DNA from 4 places in the Rhizobium sp. BK275 genome. Region 4 is predicted to be linked to each of the others. Evidence: predicted binding sites of a transcription regulator. Region 4 holds the regulator's gene; each other region holds the start of a gene.
The links. Region 4 encodes PhoB, which activates phosphate uptake and scavenging genes when phosphate is short. Its sites were predicted from a motif close to TGTCATNNANCTGTCAT; they were not measured.
Positions count from the first base shown of each region.

Region 1: the regulator PhoB is predicted to act here: its motif matches at 1,088-1,104, upstream of FHT82_RS06395 (DUF1045 domain-containing protein).
Region 2: the regulator PhoB is predicted to act here: its motif matches at 2,215-2,231, upstream of FHT82_RS19870 (DUF2794 domain-containing protein).
Region 3: the regulator PhoB is predicted to act here: its motif matches at 2,713-2,729, upstream of FHT82_RS07055 (TIGR03364 family FAD-dependent oxidoreductase).

Region 1 covers NZ_JACHZL010000002.1:107,961-112,662, reverse strand. The annotation lists gene phnE (phosphonate ABC transporter, permease protein PhnE) at 1-1,057, shown strand, start outside; gene FHT82_RS06395 (DUF1045 domain-containing protein) at 1,195-1,890, shown strand; gene FHT82_RS06390 (alpha-D-ribose 1-methylphosphonate 5-triphosphate diphosphatase) at 1,904-3,043, shown strand; gene phnN (phosphonate metabolism protein/1,5-bisphosphokinase (PRPP-forming) PhnN) at 3,043-3,639, shown strand; gene FHT82_RS06380 (GrpB family protein) at 3,651-4,163, shown strand; gene FHT82_RS06375 (DNA translocase FtsK) at 4,179-4,702, opposite strand, start outside.
Region 2 covers NZ_JACHZL010000006.1:183,165-187,866, forward strand. The annotation lists gene FHT82_RS19855 (ABC transporter permease) at 1-208, shown strand, start outside; gene FHT82_RS19860 (Bax inhibitor-1/YccA family protein) at 387-1,115, shown strand; gene FHT82_RS19865 (GNAT family N-acetyltransferase) at 1,227-1,784, shown strand; gene FHT82_RS19870 (DUF2794 domain-containing protein) at 1,791-2,192, opposite strand; gene FHT82_RS19875 (thioredoxin family protein) at 2,466-3,206, opposite strand; gene acnA (aconitate hydratase AcnA) at 3,443-4,702, opposite strand, start outside.
Region 3 covers NZ_JACHZL010000002.1:235,803-240,504, forward strand. The annotation lists gene ybaK (Cys-tRNA(Pro) deacylase) at 1-337, opposite strand, end outside; gene FHT82_RS07045 (ArsC family reductase) at 341-691, opposite strand; gene phnX (phosphonoacetaldehyde hydrolase) at 762-1,541, opposite strand; gene FHT82_RS07055 (TIGR03364 family FAD-dependent oxidoreductase) at 1,538-2,668, opposite strand; gene FHT82_RS07060 (succinylglutamate desuccinylase/aspartoacylase family protein) at 2,772-3,833, opposite strand; gene FHT82_RS07065 (2'-5' RNA ligase family protein) at 3,903-4,424, opposite strand; gene FHT82_RS07070 (ParA family protein) at 4,686-4,702, opposite strand, start outside.
Region 4 covers NZ_JACHZL010000002.1:468,208-472,909, forward strand. The annotation lists gene pstA (phosphate ABC transporter permease PstA) at 1-880, shown strand, start outside; gene pstB (phosphate ABC transporter ATP-binding protein PstB) at 895-1,710, shown strand; gene phoU (phosphate signaling complex protein PhoU) at 1,755-2,468, shown strand; gene phoB (phosphate regulon transcriptional regulator PhoB) at 2,695-3,378, shown strand; gene FHT82_RS08210 (pyrroline-5-carboxylate reductase) at 3,506-4,294, opposite strand; gene FHT82_RS08215 (GcrA family cell cycle regulator) at 4,576-4,702, opposite strand, start outside.

The DNA.
Region 1 (4,702 bases), 360 kb from region 4:
CGACGATCCGCATCCGGATTGGCTGAAAACCAATGCAGATGGCAGCATCACGGTCCTCGTCAGCGGCAGCGGTCGCACGGTGACGGTCAGCAAGAGCCAGACGACGATCGTTGCCCATGGCATCACGGTGCCGGTCGATGTCAGCAGCGGCGCGCCGAAGGTCGTCGGTCCGATTCCAGGCTGGATGACGGTCTATGACGACAACGTGCTCGCCAACCTTGGTTTTGCAGGAGATGTCAGCATTTCCGTCGACCGCGTGAAGGTACGCAAGCGATTTATCGGCTGGGCGAATTTCGTCTTCGATACGCAGTCGCCCTTCTTCGACAAGCCGGCAAGCGAGGTCATCAGCCTCATAGTCTCCGGCCCGCGCATCCATCCCGATCAGTCGAACCTGTCGCTCGCTTTCGACAATATCTGGAACAACAGCGAATGGCAGCATGGCGATGTCTGGACCAAGCTGTTCCAGACGATCGTGATGGCCTTCCTCGGCACGCTGCTCGGCTCGCTTGCGGCCTTCCCGCTCGCCTTCATGGCAGCGCGCAACATCACGCCGAACAGGTTCCTCAATCAGGCGCTGAAACGTTTCTTCGACTTCCTGCGGTCGGTCGACATGCTGATCTGGGCGCTTTTCCTGACGCGCGCTTTCGGTCCTGGCCCGCTTGCCGGTTCCGGCGCCATCTTCCTCACGGAGACCGGCACGCTCGGCAAGCTTTACTCGGAAGGCCTCGAAAACATCGACAACAAGCCGCGCGAAGGCGTGAAGTCGACGGGCGCCTCGACCGTGCTGGTGCATCGCTACGGCATCATGCCGCAGATCGTCCCTGTTATCGTCAGCCAGACGCTCTATCAGTGGGAATCGAACGTACGCGGCGCGACGATCATCGGCGCCGTCGGTGCCGGCGGGATCGGCCTCAAGCTCTGGGAAGCCATGCGCACCAATTCCAACTGGGAAAACGTCGCCTACATGGTCATCCTGATCCTGATCGTCGTCTTCCTGTTCGATACCGCATCGAATGCGCTGCGCCATCGCCTGATGGGCACCAAGGCCGGTCACTAAACCGAAGTAAAGATGATGACGGGCTGCCGTCATCATCATTCTGTCATGGAAATCTTTTAGCCGGAGCATGCTTGCGGTTCGCAGCCAAATCACTGCACATTGCGCTCCCCGTTCGGACGATCTCCAGGATAAAAGCCTTGCGCTACGCTCTCTATTTTTCGCCGTCCAAGGATGATCCCCTGACGGATGCCGCCTCCGTCTGGCTCGGCCGCAATGCCTTTACCGGCGAGACCTATCCTGCGCCCGGCCACGAGACGCTGTCAGCCAGCGAGCAATTCGAACTGACGGCCGATCCACGCCGGTACGGGTTTCATGCGACGATCAAGGCGCCCTTCGCGCTCGCCTCCTCCGTCACCGAAAAGGACCTGATGGCGGTCGCCGAAGATTTCGCCGCCAAGACGCCGGCCTTTGAAATTCCGGAACTTGTGCTCGGCCAGCTCGGTCGCTTTTTCGCGCTCGTGCCGGGCTCGCTGCATGAGCCGCTTCAGGATTTCGCGGCAAAGGTGGTAAAGTCTTTCGAGCCATTCCGGGCAGCACTCTCCGAGGCCGATATTATCAGGCGCAAACCGGAAAGGCTCTCTGAGAGCCAGCGCAATAATCTCATGCGCTGGGGCTATCCATATGTCATGGATGACTTCGGCTTCCATATGACGCTGACCGGCCAGGTGCCGGAAGAGCGGGCGGGAGTGATGAAGGCGATCCTGACGGAGCGTTTCGCAGGTTTCACTGGTAGGCCGCTTCATATTTCCGGCATTGCCATCTTTAGCGAGGAAGCGCGCGGCGCGCCTTTCAAAGTCCACACATGGCTGCCTCTCACTGGCGCCAGAAGCTGAAAGATTTTCTGACATGAGCAAAGAGACCGTTCTTTCAAATGCCCGCATCGTTCTCGAGGACGATATTCTTTCGGGCTCAATCCTGATCCGTGACGGCAAGATCGCCGACATTTCGGAAGGCAGGTCGGTAGCCGGCGAGGATTTCGAGGGCGACTACATCATTCCCGGCCTCGTCGAGCTGCACACGGACCATCTGGAAGGCCACTATTCGCCGCGTCCGGGCATCCGCTGGAACAAGACGGCGGCCATACAGGCCCATGACGCGCAGATTGTCACCTCGGGTATCACCACGGTCTTCGACTGCCTGCGCATGGGTGCTGACGAAGATGGCGGTTTCGAGCATGGCGAGATGCGCGAGATGGCCGACGCCATCCAGTCGGCCGAGAAGGAAGGGCGCCTGCGCGCCGAGCATCTCATCCATCTCCGTTGCGAGGTTTCGGCCGACAACGTGCTGCAGCACTTCGCCGATTTCGAGAACGATCCCTATGTCCGGCTCGTCTCGCTGATGGACCACGCGCCCGGCCAGCGCCAGTTCCAAACAATGGACCAGTACATCTTTTACTATCAGAAGAAGCGCGGTCTTTCCGACGAGGAATTTGCCCGTTTCTGCGCCAGACGCATCGCCGAGTCCGATCGCAATTCGACACCAAATCGCGACGCGATCTCCAAGGTCTGCGCCGAACGCGGCATCACCGTCGCAAGCCATGACGATGCCACATCTGCCCATGTCGATGAGGCGATCGAAAACGGCGTGCGCCTAGCCGAATTCCCGACCAGTATTGACGCAGCCCGGCTGTCGCATGAAAACGGCATGAGCGTTCTGATGGGCGCACCGAACATCGTGCGCGGCAAATCGCACTCCGGCAATATCGCCGCACGCGATCTGGCGCAGCTCGGCGTTCTCGACGTGCTTTCGTCCGATTATGTGCCGCTCAGCCTGCTGCATGCGCCCTTCATTCTTGCCGACGAGGTTGAGGGCATTACCTTGTCGAAGGCAATTGCAATGGTGACGGCAACGCCGGCGCGCACCGTCAGCCTCAACGATCGCGGCCGCATCGAAACCGGCCTGCGTGCCGATCTCGTCCGCGTTCACCGTTCGCATGGCGTGCCGGTGACGCGTTCCGTCTGGCGCGAAGGACGCCGTGTCGCATGATGATGTCACACGAGCCCCATCCGGGCGCCGGTGCCGAACGTGGCATCATGGTCGTCGTCGTCGGTCCGAGCGGTGCCGGCAAGGACACGCTGATGAACCTTGCCGCCCGGCATTTCGATCGCCGGGAGGACGTGCATTTTGCCCGCCGCGTCATCACTCGCGAAGGCGATGCCGGCGGGGAGGATCACCTCGCCGTTTCGGATGCGGGATTCGCATCGATGGAGCAGTCCGGTGCCTTTGCCGTGTGGTGGGAGGCGCATGGTCTCAAATACGCCATTCCGGCAGAAGTTTCCGTCTCGCTCGCCAGGGGCCACATTGTCGTTGCGAACGGTTCGCGTTCGGCGCTGCACCGTTTCCAGGCTGCCTTCCCGCGGCTGAAGGTCATCAATGTGACGGCCCGCCCGGAAGTGCTGGTCGGTCGCCTGGAAGCGCGCGGCCGCGAGACGCACGAGGACATCATGGCCCGCCTCGCCCGCGGCCCGCTGACGGTGCGCGGCGACTACGATGTCGTGGAACTCGACAACAGTGACTCGCTGGAAGAGGCCGAGCGCAAGATGATCGACATCCTGGATGGTTTCCTGAAGGAAATCGTCTGAACGAGACAGGGATGAGAATGGCCATTTGTGTCGTCGACTATGATCCGGAATGGCCGTCTCTCTTCCGCCAGATCGTCGGCGAGCTTAAGCCGATTCTCGCCGATCTCACCCCCGTGTTTCATCACGTCGGCAGCACGTCCGTCCCTGGACTGGCGGCCAAGCCGAAGATCGATCTGCACGCGGCCTTTGAGAATGCGGATGTCCTTCCCGAGGCGATCGAACGTGTGCAATCGCTCGACGCCTACACCTTCCATGGCGACAAGTACCAGCAGCAGACCTGGACCTTCACCAGCGGCAAGGGCTCGTACGGTGCGCGGCTCTATCTATCCACGACTGACAATGCCGTGCTGCGAGACCGGATCGCGTTTCGCGATTATCTGCGTTCGCATCCGGAAAGAGCAAAGGCTTATGCCGCTCTCAAGCTAAAGCTCATGGGCGAGGCCAATGACGACTGGGATTATTATACCGGCGGCAAGCGTGACTTCGTGCTGGAGACGCTGCGGCTGGCCTTCGAGGAAGGGTAACCAGCCGCGCTCCGATTATTCGTTATCGCCGCGGCCTGAGACGATCTCGCGCTTGCCGACATGGTTTGCCGGGCCGACCAGCCCTTCCTTTTCCATGCGCTCGACCAGCGAGGCCGCACGGTTGTAACCGATGCCAAGGCGGCGCTGGATGTAGGACGTCGAGCACTTCTTGTCGCGCATGACGACCTTGACCGCCTGCTGGTAAAGCTCGTCGCCATCCTCAGCGCCCATGGCACTCTTGTCGAAGACGGCGCCGTCCTCTTCATCCTCGGCTTCTTCGTCCTCGCCGGCCGTGACGGTATCAAGATATTCCGGCCGGCCCTGCGTCTTCAGATGTGCCACGACCTTCTCGACTTCGGCGTCGGAAACGAAGGGGCCGTGGACACGGGCGATGCGGCCGCCGCCCTGCATATGCAGCATGTCGCCCTGGCCGAGCAGCTGTTCGGCGCCCTGCTCGCCGAGGATCGTGCGGCTGTCGATCTTGGATGTGACCTGGAAGGAAATGCGGGTCGGGAAGTTCGCCTTGATCGTGCCGGTGA
Region 2 (4,702 bases), on a different contig from region 4:
CCTCGCCACCGCCATCTTCGCACTCTTTGCCGGCGGCGTGGCAGCCTGGTTCATCGTCAGCCGCATCATGCGCCTGCCCTCCAGCTTCATGCCCGATGTTGCCGGCCTTACCCTCGTCACGGCGCTCGTCCTGACCGTCGGCATCGGCCTGATCGGCACCTGGCGCATCCTCGGACAGAAGGCAGCACCCGTTTTGCGCGAGCTGTAGCAGGTTGGATACTCAAATCCCTTCACCTTACGGCGATTTAACCGAACGGCTGATTGTAAAGGCCTTGTCTGAAAAGGTCGAAAGCCTCATATTGTCAGCAGGCATGCTGAAGCTCCGCAGCGGCGCCCGGGTCGTGAACCCGACACCGTATTTCCATCGGAGCTTGTAAGAGGAAACTATGGCTGATCTTCGTAACTACCAAAGCCGTGCACAAACCGGCGAAGTGATTGATCAAGGCCTCCGCGCTTATATGCTCAAGGTCTACAACCTGATGGCGCTGGGTTTGGCGATCACCGGTGTGGCCGCCTATCTGTCATTCCAGTTCGCTTTCGCCAATGGTGAGCTAACCGCATTCGGTCAGGCGATTTATGCGAGCCCGCTTCGGTGGGTTGTGATCCTTGCACCGCTTGCTGCCGTGTTCTTCCTGAGCTTCCGTATCAACCGGATGAGCGTGGCTGCAGCGCAGACCACCTTCTGGATCTATTCCGCACTGGTTGGGCTGTCCCTCTCGTCGATCTTCATAATCTATACGGGCCAGAGCATCGTACAAACCTTCTTCGTGACGGCCGCCTCCTTCGGTGCGCTGTCGCTTTACGGCTACACGACAAAGCGCGACCTGTCGGCAATGGGTTCGTTCCTGATCATGGGTCTCTTCGGCCTGATCATCGCTTCGATAGTCAACATCTTCCTGGCTTCGTCCGCCGTGCAGTTCGCGATCTCCGCGATCGGCGTGCTGATCTTCGCAGGCCTCACCGCCTACGATACCCAGCGGATCAAGGAAATGTATTTTGAAGCAGACGGTTATGACGTCGCTGGCCGCAAGGCCATCATGGGCGCGCTGACGCTCTACCTCGACTTCATCAACCTCTTCATGTTCCTGCTGCAGTTCATGGGCAACCGGAAATAAACGGCTCACACTGAAAACGGAAAAGGCGGCTTCGGCCGCCTTTTTTGTTGCGAGCGGCTGACCGGAGTGCTTCAACAGGAGCCTTCCTTCAACCGTGCCGATCGATCCGAAATGCCCCCTATTCTACGCGACGCTCTTCCTTCCGATTTTCCCGCCATTACTGAAATCTACCGCGAGTCCGTGCTGAACGGTACGTCCAGCTACGAGATCGTACCGCCGACGCAGGCAGAAATCGCAGCCCGCTTCTCCGCCATCCGCGAGCAGAGCTATCCGTACATTGCTGCCACGGGCGAAGACGGAACCCTGCTTGGCTATGCCTATGCCTCCGCCTTCCGCACGCGGCCAGCCTATCGCTGGCTGGTCGAGGATTCGATTTATCTCAGCACGGAGGCGCGCGGAAAGGGCATCGGCAAGCTGCTGCTCGCAGAGCTGATCTTCCGCTGCACTGTGTCTGGCTTCCGACAGATGACCGCAGTCATCGGCGGCGCGAGCCCGGCTTCGATCGCGCTTCACCGCTCGCTCGGTTTCGAAGTGATCGGCCTGATGAAGGGTGCTGGCTACAAGCATGGCCGCTGGCTGGACACGATGCTGATGCAACGGGAGCTCGGCGAAGGGACGGAAACCCATCCCGATCCCGAGGCCTATCCCGGTACGCTGTTCAAGGGATGAGCTTGTCTACTTATCGACGAGCTTCAACGACTTGTCGAAGACCTTCAGCACCGGTCCGAGCTCGTGACCGCGCTTCAGGATCATGCCGCTGAAATTCACGACGGAAAAAGCGCCCTGCTTTGCGGCAAGCTTCGGGTTCTTCTCGATTCGGAAGAGAGGCATTTCGCCTGAGCGCTTGAAGACGGAGAAGACTGCCTTCTCCTTGGTGTGGTCGATGGCATAGTCTTTCCACTCGCCCTCGCCCACCATTCGACCGTAGATCCACAAGATCTGGTCGAGTTCTCGCCGGTGAAACGTCACCGGCATCGGCTCCTTGTTTTGTCTGTATTCCCTGAGATCAACGACGGTTGAAGAGTTATTGTCGACGGAGCGGCTTTCGCCGTGTCGCAAATCCGGCGTATCTGTCATCAGAATCCCAAGACCTCCACGTGTGACAGGAGAGTGACAGTTTGCCCGAGCCGCGGCAAAATGCAAGGCCACGGACTGCCACACTGGGGACGAAACCGGCTTTCTCCGCCGTGCCGCATTTCAGTCAAAACAGCGCCTCATTTCCAAGAGAACTATAGGTTCCAGTTTGGCGCCAGCGCGCCAAAGGGCCCGGCGGAGCGTATCGACCTTAACCCCAGCCCCGAATACGCTTGGCCGGGCCGCCTGACATTCATCTGCAAGCAGATGAAATTCTTAGATATTTTTTCCAGCCATGACGACGGCCGCGCCGAGGATTGCTCCCGGATCGCCGTTAGCTGTCGCAGACTGCAAGAGAATCGCCGACCCCTCCAGATCAGGTTTTTCCATCACGCTCGCCGGCAGGGTGAGCGTCGTGGCCTTGCCATCCCACATGCCGACGGTCTCCACATCGGTCACGCTGTGGAGGTAAGAAATCTTCTTGCCGCTGTTTTCGCCCTTCTCGACATCGATCGTTTTTTCCTTCTCGAAATAGACGATCACGACATTGGCCTTGCCCTGTCCGGCGCCGAGCTTGATCTCCAACTCATCGCCGCTCATGCGCGCGCTGACAGGTATAGTCAGGCCTTTACCCTCGTTGGCATAGCCGTTTATCTTGCCGTTGATGCCGGCGAGATCCGCACCTGCAAGATGGTCACGGCCATTGACGATCACCTGCGGCGTATAGACGTTGCTGCGGCCCATCATGCGAGCATAGCCATACTGCCGCTCGGTATTTTCCTTTGAGCTCAGCGTGTCGGCCCAGCCGAGATAATTCCAGTAGTCGACATGATAGGCGAGTGCGATGACATTGCCCTGGCTGACGAGCTTGCGGAATGCGGCATCGGCCGGCGGACAGGAGGCACAGCCCTGCGCCGTGAACAGCTCAACGACGCCTTTCGGCGTGCCGTCTTCGGCCAAGAGCGGACCTGCAAAGGCAAGCCCGGCGACCAGCGGGATCAGAAAACGCGGGGACATTCACCAGCACCTCTTTTTCAGCGCCGGCAACAGTCCTGAACCGCCGGCTCTGAGATATGAACGTACGAATAATCCTTCCAGGTCCAAACGCAAAGTCACGAACGGGTGAGACGGAGCCGCAGGCGGAGTGCAGCCGAAACACATCACCGTGAGCAGTGAAACACCCTCGTTTTCCGCAAAGGAAAACCGCCGGAAATTGCTTTCCGGCGGTCATTATCAGGCAAGTATCTTAACAATCAGGCTGCAAGATCGCGCAGAACTGTCTGCAGGATGCCGCCATTGTTGAGGTAGACGACCTCGTCCAGCGTATCGACGCGCGACAGCAGCGGAACATCCTTCACCGTGCCGTCGGCATAGGTGATCTTGGCGATCTTCTTTTCGCGCGGCTTAATGTTTTCGAGGCCCTCGATGGTGACGAGTTCGTCGCCCTTCAGGTTGAGGCTCTGCCAGGTCGTGCCCTCTTCGAAGACGAAGGGGATGACACCCATGCCGACCAGGTTCGAACGATGGATACGCTCGAAGCTCTGGGCGATCACGGCCTTGACGCCGAGCAGGTTCGTGCCCTTTGCAGCCCAGTCACGCGAAGAACCGTTGCCATATTCCACGCCAGCGAAGATGACGAGCGGAACGCCTTCGGCCTTGTACTGCATGGCCGCGTCGTAGATCGAGGTCTCTTCCTTGGACGGATAGTGGATGGTGTAACCACCTTCCTTGCCGTTCGCACCGAGCATGAAGTTGCGGATGCGGATATTGGCGAAGGTGCCACGCATCATGACCTCATGGTTGCCGCGACGCGTACCATACTGGTTGAAGTCGGCGACTGCGACGTCATGGCCGAGCAGGTAGGCGCCGGCCGGCGAAGCAGCCTTGATCGAACCGGCCGGAGAAATGTGGTCGGTCGTGATCTTGTCGCCGAAGAGGCCAAGAACGCGTGCGCCCTTGATGTCCGACGTGCCGGTACCCTTCTTGCCCATGCCGACAAAGTATGGCGGGTTCTGGACGTAGGTCGAGTCGTCGTCCCAGGCATAGGTCTGGCCTGGAGGAACCTGAACGGCCTGCCAATTTTCGTCGCCCTTGAAGACGTCGGCATACTTGGTTTCGTAGAGCTCGCGGGTCACGTACTTCTGGATGAAGTCCTGCACCTCGTGCGAGGTCGGCCAAATGTCCTTCAGATAGACCGGATTGCCGTTCTGGTCTTCACCGATCGGCTCCTTCGTCAGATCCTTCTGAACCGTGCCGGCAAGCGCGTAGGCGACGACGAGCGGCGGCGAAGCGAGGTAGTTCGCCTGGACGTCAGGAGAAATACGGCCTTCAAAGTTACGGTTGCCCGAAAGCACGCCGGAGACGATCAGGCCCTTGTCATTGATTGTCTTGGAGATCGGCGCCGGCAGCGGACCGGAATTGCCGATGCAGGTCGTGCAGCCGAAACCGACGAGGTTGAAACCGAGCTTGTCGAGATCGGCCTGCAGGCCGGACTTGGCAAGATATTCGCCGAC
Region 3 (4,702 bases), 230 kb from region 4:
GCACGATCTTCCTCTGCCCGAACGGGCTGATGCCGCCGACATGGTATCCCGTCAGTCTTTCGGCATCGGCAGGTTTCATCATATTGGCGGATTTGCCGCGAAAGGCGCTGGCGAGCTTCTTCATGCTGACCTCGCGATTGGACGGCACGACCACGCAGACCGGCTTTCCATCGACTTCCGCCATCAGCGTCTTCAGCACGCGATGCGGCTCTTCACCCAGCGCTTCGGCAGCCTGCAGCCCGACGCGTTCGGCACTTGGATCATAATCATAGGTATGAACCGTAAAGGCGATGCCGGCCTGTGTGAGAACCTGGGTTGCGCGGGTGGTCTTGGACATGGCTCAGCCTTTGAACATCTGCGCGTAGTTCTCCGGCTTGAAGCCGACCAGCAGCTTGCCGCCGGTTTCCAGCACCGGCCGCTTGATCATCGATGGCTGGTCGAGCATCAGGGCGATCGCCTTCTCGCGGTCGAGATTTTCGCGCGCGGCGTCAGGCAGATTGCGGAAGGTCGTGCCGGCGCGATTCAGCACCGTCTCCCAGCCTGCCTCGTCGATCCAGCGTTCCAGATGCGCTCGGTCGATGCCGACGGCCTTGTAGTCGTGAAAGTCGTAGGCGACGGCGTGTTGGTCCAGCCAGCTGCGGGCCTTCTTCATCGTGTCGCAGTTCTTGATACCGTAGATGGTGACGGCCATGCCGGTTCGATCTCCCTGATTCCTAAGGGAGATACCACGCTGGATGAGCGCTGCAAACGCCGTCAGTCCTTTATCCCTCAAGCTCTTCCATAAGGGCTGGCAGGTCGGCCACGGTCTCGATGACGTAGTCGGCGCCGGCGGCAATCAGCTTCTCGCCGATCCGTTTGTGCAACGCGGCACGCGCCTCTTGCGAAAGCGCATCCGCCTCTTCAGGTGTCAGCCCCGCCTCGTTGCCCGAGAGCGTCACGCCAACGGTTACGCATCCTGCGGCAGCACCCTCGGCAATGCCGGGTTCAGTGTCATCGACCTTCAGGACGGCAGAGGCCGGATAGACCATCAGGTCGAGGAAGCACTTATACATACCGATCGGCGTCGGCCGGCCAAGCGGCAGATCGTCGGCGCAGATCAGATTGTCGGGCGCATAACCCTGTTCGGCGGCAAGCGGCAGCACGCGCTCCATGATCGAGCGTGTATAGCCTGTCGTCGAGCCGATCTTCATCTGCCGCTCGCGCAGGTATTCGATCGTCTTGATCGCGCCCGGCACCAGCGTGCAATAGTCGGCCACGACAGCTTCGTTCAGCGGCACGAAGAGCTCGTAGACCTTATCGATCGCCGCCTCGTCCGGAAGCACGCCTTGTGCCGACTGCCAGCGGGCAGCGATATGCGGCTCGGCCAGCATCGCGGCAATATGCGCCCGCTTCGGAAGCCCCATCGGCTTGCGGGCGTCGGCGATCGTCACCTCGACGCCGAATTTGCCGAAGGTTCCCACAAAGGCGCCCATCGGTGCGAAAGAGCCGAAATCGATCATCGTGCCGGCCCAGTCGAAGATCACTGCCTTGAATTGCCTCATGCTGCGCTCCCGTAAAGATCCTCGATGGTTTCCTCGCCGATGCCGAAGGCGGTCGAAGCACCGCAGCCCGCGGTGATGACGACGACGCGTAAGGCGTCGGAAGGTTTGTCCGTGAAGCGCCAGCGGTCCGGGGCGGAGGCATAGGTGCCGATCCAGCGCTCGGTGATGAAGCGTCCCGGCAGATTGAGCACGGCGTCCATCTCGTCGAGGGTCAGCCGGTCGACCCGCTCGAGACCGAAAGGATCGGGCGTTTCGGAGTAATGATGACTGTCGCCGACGATCAGCGAGCCATCCTCCGATTGCGTGACGATCAGGTGGATGCCGTTTTCCCGCTCCGGCTTGAATTCCCGGTCGAGCCGCGCCTTCAGGGCCGTCGCTTCGGGCAATTCGGCATAGCCGAGATAACGCCCAAGCCCGAGATCGGACATGACGGCAGTGCTCAGCGAAACCCGCTGAGCCGGCACGACACGCATCATCTGCAGCTTGCAGCGCGTGACGTTGTAGGCCGCAATCCGGTCCGCAAACAGGCTCTTGAAATCGTCGCCGGGGCAGACGACCACCGTCTCCGCCTCGATGAGGCCGGTTGACGTTTCTATCCGCGGCGGCGCGACAGCATTCACTGCTGTCGAGCGGCGGAACTCGATGTCATATTTGACTTCGAGATAACGGGCGAGCAGCGGAATGGCCGTACGGGATTCGACGCGCAGTTCATGCGGGCTGTAGAGCGTGAAACGCCCCGCTTCCGGCCGCAGTGCCGGCACGAGCCGCCGCGCCTCGTCGAGCGTCAGTCTTTCGCAGCCTTCGCCCATCTCTGTGCGCAGGAAGGCATCGATCACGGCCTCGGATTCGTCGAGCCTCGCAGCAAGCAGCAGCCCGCGCTGCAGGACGTCGATGCCGGCATCGTCGACAATCTCGGCCCAGATATCACGGGCCTGGCGTGCCATGTCCCAGCAGTCGCCGGCCTGCTGGCCAGTCACCGTCACAAAGCCGAAATTGCGCACCGAGGCGCCATTTGCCTGTGCGTCGCGGTCAATAACGACGACCCGTTTGCCGCGCTTTGCCGCCGCCAGCGCATGCGCCAGCCCAACAATACCCGCGCCGACGATCGCAATGTCGTAATGCGGCATGAAAGCTCCTTCGCAACATGTCTGCCACGGCTTGGCGGATTTTCTTGAAGCCTGTGTGACAGTTGCGCGGGGCCTTACATGCGCATGTGGAAAAGAACGCCGGTCAGTCTTCCAGCGTACCGGCCTTTCGCGTTGCCTTGCTCGGTTGGTCGGCCGCGATCTTCATCAAGTCGCCACGCCGGCGTACGAGCCGATCGGACGTGCGGGTGAGCAGCAGCCCGTCCTGTGGCGCGCGGATATCGATATCGCCTTCGGCAAAGCCCGGGCGGGTGACGATCGTGGCCAGAAGCTCTCCTTCCGAAACGCGCTCGCCGATATTGCGGTGAAACAGCACGGTGCCGCCCTGCGGCGCGCGTACGATCTCGACATTGTCGAGCGGCACGGCCGGCCCGGAGAAGGAAGCATCTCCGGCCGCTTTGCCACTGACGACACCGCGCCCGATTAGGAACTGCAGAAGACCTTCGGCGTCTTTGTCGGCCATGCCAGGATAGACATCGCGCCGGCCGCGCAGTTCCACCGTCACAGAGAGCTTGCCCGGAAGCCTCGCCTTGCGCTCGCCCGGCACCTCATATTTCCAGGCGAAGCCGACCGCTTCTTCGAAGGCTGAGCTCTCACCATCCGAAAGCAGCACCGCTTCCATTTCGAGCGCGCTCGCAAGATCTGCCGCTTCCGGCCAGAAGGCTTCGTCGATATAGGCGTACTGCAGCGATTCATCGTCGCAATGCAGGTCGATCACCAGATTGGCGCCGAGCGCCATATGGATCAGCTCCCGCTTCAGGCGATCGGCAGCCGGATATTTATCAAGCTCGTCAATGAGTTCTGGCCGGTCACGGACGGAGATCAGCGGAAAGTCGCGGTTGAAGTTGGTCCTCGAACCGAGATCGAACCTGCCTTGCAGTTCGCCGAAATGCGATTGTGCCGCTCCGATCGGGTTTGCCTGGGGCACGAGCGCGATATCGCCGGTGATCCGCCCTTCGCTTTCGGCCTGCCGCAGCTTACCGCAGAGGAAATGCGCCAGCGCCGTTCCCGGCAGTTCGTTCGCGTGCAGTGCGGCCTGGATATAGACCTTGGGCGCGGCAGGATCATTTCCCTTGAAACGCATGACCGGCAGCCGCCATTCGATGCCGGGCGTATCGCCGGGGATGATGATCTCTGAAACGTCCACTGTCTTGCTCCGCATTTCGTATTGGGTGGGAAGTCTTATGCGAATCCCCATCCAAGGCGCAAGCGCGGCTCAGCCGAGCAGCGGCCAACGGCCGACGACGTTGTGCTCGCTCTTTCCATAGATGCTATGGATCAGCAGGAATTCGCGAATATTCCACTGCACTGGCCGGTTAAGCTTTTCAGGCAGAACGGTCTTGCGATCGTAGAGGAGCGTCATGTGCGGCGTCAGATGGCCACCGAGGTTATAGGGCAATCCAGCCTCGTATAAGCCCTCCTGGATTTGGCGACGAAGATCCTGCAGCGCCTCGTTTTCCCGCCTGCTGGAGATGACGAAGGCCTGCGGTTCGCCTGGATGGCTGAAGCTCATGACTTCATCGAGCACGAGATCGAACGGCCGGGCGCGCACTGTCGCGGCAACCTGTTCTGCGCCGAACACGATATCCTGTGGTAGCCTGCGGTAAGCGCCGATGCCATTCAGCGTGACATGAAGCAGCTCGCGGGGCCGCGAAGGTCCGGTCAGCGAATGGGCGTAGCGACGGGCTTGAGCGATCTCCAGCGCTTCGGATGCCGCTTCGATGGTCGGGCGAAGCATGAAGAACAATCTGTGGTGACGTTCCCCAACGGGACTGGATTTCTTCCGGAGACCTGAGCCATTCGGATCGAGTGGAAAATGAGGCATTTGAACTACGGACTGCATCGCCCGCCTCCTTGTTGTACAAGGAGGAGCTTACCGAAGTTGATCTTTTTGTAAAGAACAAAACAAGAACATTTATCGCAAACGTTATGCTCGAAACACAAACGGCTACCGAAAGGCAGCCGTTTGCAACATCGAATGAACGGGGGACTGCACGTCTTAAGCAGCGTTCTTGA
Region 4 (4,702 bases):
GACCGTCAATGTGACGGTGCTGGCCGACGCCAATATCGACAGCGCCAACAAGGGCCAGATCGACCTTACGGTCGATGAGAAGAACCGCAAGGTCAACGACAAGCAGGTTGCCTGGATGAACGAGCTGAAGGCGAGCGGCGCTCTCCACAAGCAGTTCAACACAGGCCTCTTCGTCAACGGCAATTCCAGCCGTCCGGAAGCTGCAGGTCTCGGCGTCGCTCTCATCGGCTCGCTCTACCTGATGCTGATCGTTCTCGTCCTTTCGCTGCCGATCGGTGTCGCCGCTTCGATCTACCTCGAGGAATTTGCGCCGAAGAACAAGCTGACGGACCTGATCGAGGTCAACATCAACAACCTCGCAGCCGTTCCGTCGATCGTCTACGGTCTGCTCGGCCTGTCGGTCTTCATCAACTTTGCCGGCCTGCCGCGTTCGGCATCGCTGGTCGGCGGCCTGGTGCTGACCCTGATGACGCTGCCGACGATCATCATCGCCACCCGCGCGGCTCTGCGCGCCGTGCCGCCGTCGATCCGCGCGGCCGCACTCGGCCTCGGTGCCTCGAAGATGCAGATGGTGTTCCACCATGTGCTGCCGCTCGCAATGCCCGGCATCCTGACCGGAACGATCATCGGCCTTGCCCACGCACTCGGTGAAACCGCGCCGCTGCTCTTGATCGGCATGGTCGCCTTCGTCGCCCAGGCGCCGACCACGCCGCTCGATCCTTCCACCGCACTTCCGGTGCAGGTCTACATGTGGGCCAACGAAGCCGAGCGCGCCTTCGTGGAAAGAACCTCGGGTGCCATCATCGTCCTGCTCCTGTTCCTGATCGTCATGAACCTCGGAGCTATCCTCTTGCGTCGTCGCTTTGAGCGCCGCTGGTAAACGGAGTAAAGATCATGAACATGTTGACGGAAGCCGCAGTCGAGAAGGCGCTGGACCAGAAAATGAACAACGTCCCGTATAAGATGATCGGTCAGGATGTCTCCGTTTATTACGGAGAGAAGCGCGCGCTTTTCGATGTCAATCTGAACATCCGCGAAAACACGGTGACCGCCCTGATCGGCCCGTCGGGCTGCGGCAAGTCCACCTTCCTGCGTTCGCTGAACCGCATGAACGACACGATCGACGGCTGCCGCGTCACCGGCAAGATCACGCTCGACAGCGATGACATCTACGATCCCGATATCGACGTCGTCGAACTCCGCGCCCGCGTCGGCATGGTGTTCCAGAAGCCGAACCCGTTCCCGAAGTCGATCTATGAGAACGTCTCCTACGGCCCGCGCATCCACGGCCTCGCCAAGTCCAAGGCAGACCTCGACCAGATCGTCGAGACGAGCCTGCAGCGCGCCGGCCTCTGGAACGAAGTCAAGGACCGCGTGCATGAATCGGGTACCGGCCTTTCCGGCGGTCAGCAACAGCGTCTGTGTATCGCACGCGCTGTCGCCGTCAGCCCGGAGGTCATCCTGATGGACGAGCCCTGCTCGGCGCTCGACCCGATCGCGACTGCAAAGGTCGAAGAGCTGATCCACGAGCTGCGTGAAAACTACACCATCGTCATCGTGACGCATTCCATGCAGCAGGCCGCCCGCGTATCGCAGCGTACGGCCATGTTCCACCTCGGCAACCTGGTCGAGGAAAACGATACCGACAAGATGTTCACCAATCCGGACGATCCGCGCACCCAGGACTATATCATGGGCCGGTTCGGCTGATTTTGGCGATGTGAAGCCTTCCCGATTTTCGAGGACAACGCCCCATGGCATCGACACATATTTTTTCCGCCTATGACGACGATCTGAAATTCCTGTCCCGGCGCATTTCCGAGATGGGGGGCCTTGCCGAACAGATGGTCGGCGAGGCCGTTCGCGCCCTGGTCAACGGCGATACCGCCTTGGCTCAGAAGGTCATTTCCGACGACGTGATCCTTGATCACGCCGAGCGTGAGATCAACGACAAGGCGATCGTCACGATCGCCCGTCGCCAGCCGATGGCCTCCGACCTTCGCGAGATCATGGGTTCGATCCGCATCGCCGCCGACCTCGAGCGCGTCGGCGACCTCGGCAAGAACACCGCAAAGCGCGTCATCGCCGTCCAAAGCACCGGCGTTCCGCGCAAGCTCGCCCGCGGTCTCGAGCATCTCTCCGAACTGGCGCTCGTCCAGCTCAAGGAAGTGCTCGACGTCTACACGACGCGGTCCGCTGACAAGGCCAAGTCCATCCGCGAACGCGACGACGAGATCGACGCGATGTACACCTCGCTGTTCCGCGAACTCCTGACCTACATGATGGAAGATCCGCGCAACATCACGAGCTGCACGCATCTTCTCTTCTGCGCCAAGAACATCGAACGCATCGGCGACCATGCGACCAACATCGCCGAGACGATCTACTACATGGCGACCGGCGCCCAGCCGGAGGGCGAGCGTCCGAAGGACGACAGCTCCAATACCGTCGGTGCGGTAACGGAGTAATCCTGATCCGCCGATTGCATGCGCGTCCCATGCGGGGCGCGCCAAAGCATGTCGCGCAAAAGTGTGCAGCGGTTTTGCGATAACGACATGCGAAAAAAGCTTAAAGCGCGGCAGCGAATCCGAATGATCGCGACACGCTTTAAGTGCAGCCAATTCCGAGTTCCTGCATGATCCCTTGCTTAAATCACCCCCGGTTTAAGGATCATGCATTAGGAGACTGACACGCATGATCCCAAGAGTTGCAGTTGTTGAAGATGAAGAGGCGCTGAGCGTGCTTCTCCGCTACAACCTCGAAGCGGAAGGTTTCGAGGTGGATACGATCCTTCGTGGCGACGAGGCCGAAATCCGGCTTCAGGAGCGCACGCCGGACCTGCTCATCCTTGACTGGATGCTGCCGGGTGTTTCCGGTATCGAGCTCTGCCGCCGGCTGCGCATGCGGCCGGAGACCGAACGTCTGCCGATTATCATGCTGACGGCGCGCGGCGAAGAGAGCGAACGCGTTCGCGGTCTCTCGACTGGCGCGGACGACTATGTCGTCAAGCCCTTCTCCACGCCGGAACTCGTTGCCCGCGTCAAGGCGATGCTGCGTCGTGCTCGTCCGGAGGTTCTTTCCAGCGTTCTGAAGTGCGGGGATATCGAGCTCGATCGCGAAACCCATCGCGTTCATCGCAAGAGCCGCGAAGTCCGCCTCGGCCCGACCGAATTCCGCCTGCTCGAATTCCTGATGTCGTCGCCGGGCAGGGTCTTCTCCCGCTCGCAGCTTCTGGATGGCGTCTGGGGCCACGATATCTATGTGGACGAGCGCACGGTCGACGTCCATGTCGGCCGCCTGCGCAAGGCGCTGAACTTCTCCAACATGCAGGATGTCATCCGCACCGTTCGTGGCGCGGGATATTCCATGGAAGCCTGATCCGAGTGATCGGAGGTCCAGACGGGTCGCTCGCTTGCCGGGCGGCCCGTTTGTCTATTCGGCACCCCCAGCTTCTTGTGAAAGCCGACACCAGGCGCCGAAAGCCAACCTCGAGAGGATCTGCCTTCTACAGACGGATGCGCACAAGAATTCGATCAAGAGCCTTTTGCAGAGCCGCCGCGCCGCCAAACGCGCGAAAGTCTTCGAGCACCTGTTCATTCAATCCGCCCTTGGTCGAATGCTCGTCGATGAGTTCATCGAAACTCGCGACAGGTTTTGAACGGGCAGCATGGGCGAGGCCGGAAAACAATTGACGGAGGTAGGCGTCGCCAGCCGTTCCCGAGAGCCCCTTGCTCTGTAGCCAGGTCGACGTCGCGTCCAGGATGCCGAAATAGGTGGCCATCAGGCAGCTCGCCACCGCGAGAAGTTCGAACTCCTGCTTGTCTTCAACCTGGATCGCCGTTCCGAGCGCCGAAAAGAGGGTGTGGGAAACCTCGTCGGGCGGGTAGATCGCGGTCGCCCCCTGGAGATCTGCGACGAACGGAAGTGGAATTGCCAGGCTCAGGCGAACCGGCTGATCGATCCACGCCAGCAATTGATCCATGGGCGTGGCCGCGACAAAGCTGATGACATGGTGGCCCGGCCGAAATCGGAGCGAGCGGATGACCTCCTCGGCAATTTGCGGCCTCACTGCCAAAAATACGAGATCGGAGCGGTCGAGAACATCCTGGTTGCCCACAGCGATCGTTACATTCCGGTTTGCCGCCGCAAGGCGGGCGGCGACGCCTGCGCTGCGCGGTGACAGCACGATCGGTGTGTCGCGAAACGCTGTCTTGCCCAATCCGGTGACGACGGCCTCGGTAATCGTGCCCGTCCCGACGAACCCCATTGTCATCTGCTTTGGATCGATCTCCATTGGCACCCCTAAGCGACTGTTTTCGCCGCGCTGCTCGACGAGAATACCGCATCTGTATCAGAAAATTGCGTTACAGCGCCATGACCGCCTTCCATGCCTGTTGAGGGCTGAAACGCCTTGATGGCGTTGGCTGCATGGTGAACGGTCGGCAAGGATCAGTCTCCGGCAGATAGTCGTGGCCACGAGCCGTTTTCCAGCCCTGCTATCCCAGAAAAAAATTACCCCTCCGCGCATCGGCGAGGAGGGGTGACGGTACGTTGCGTCTGTTGGAAAATCGCAGATCAGCCGACCCGGACTGCCTTGCGGCGCTCGCTCACCGGCTGGTAGGCCATGCGCTGATGATAGTTGCAATAGGGCGATGAATCCGGGGAGTCACAGCCGCAGAAGTAGAAGTCGTCCTTCATCGGA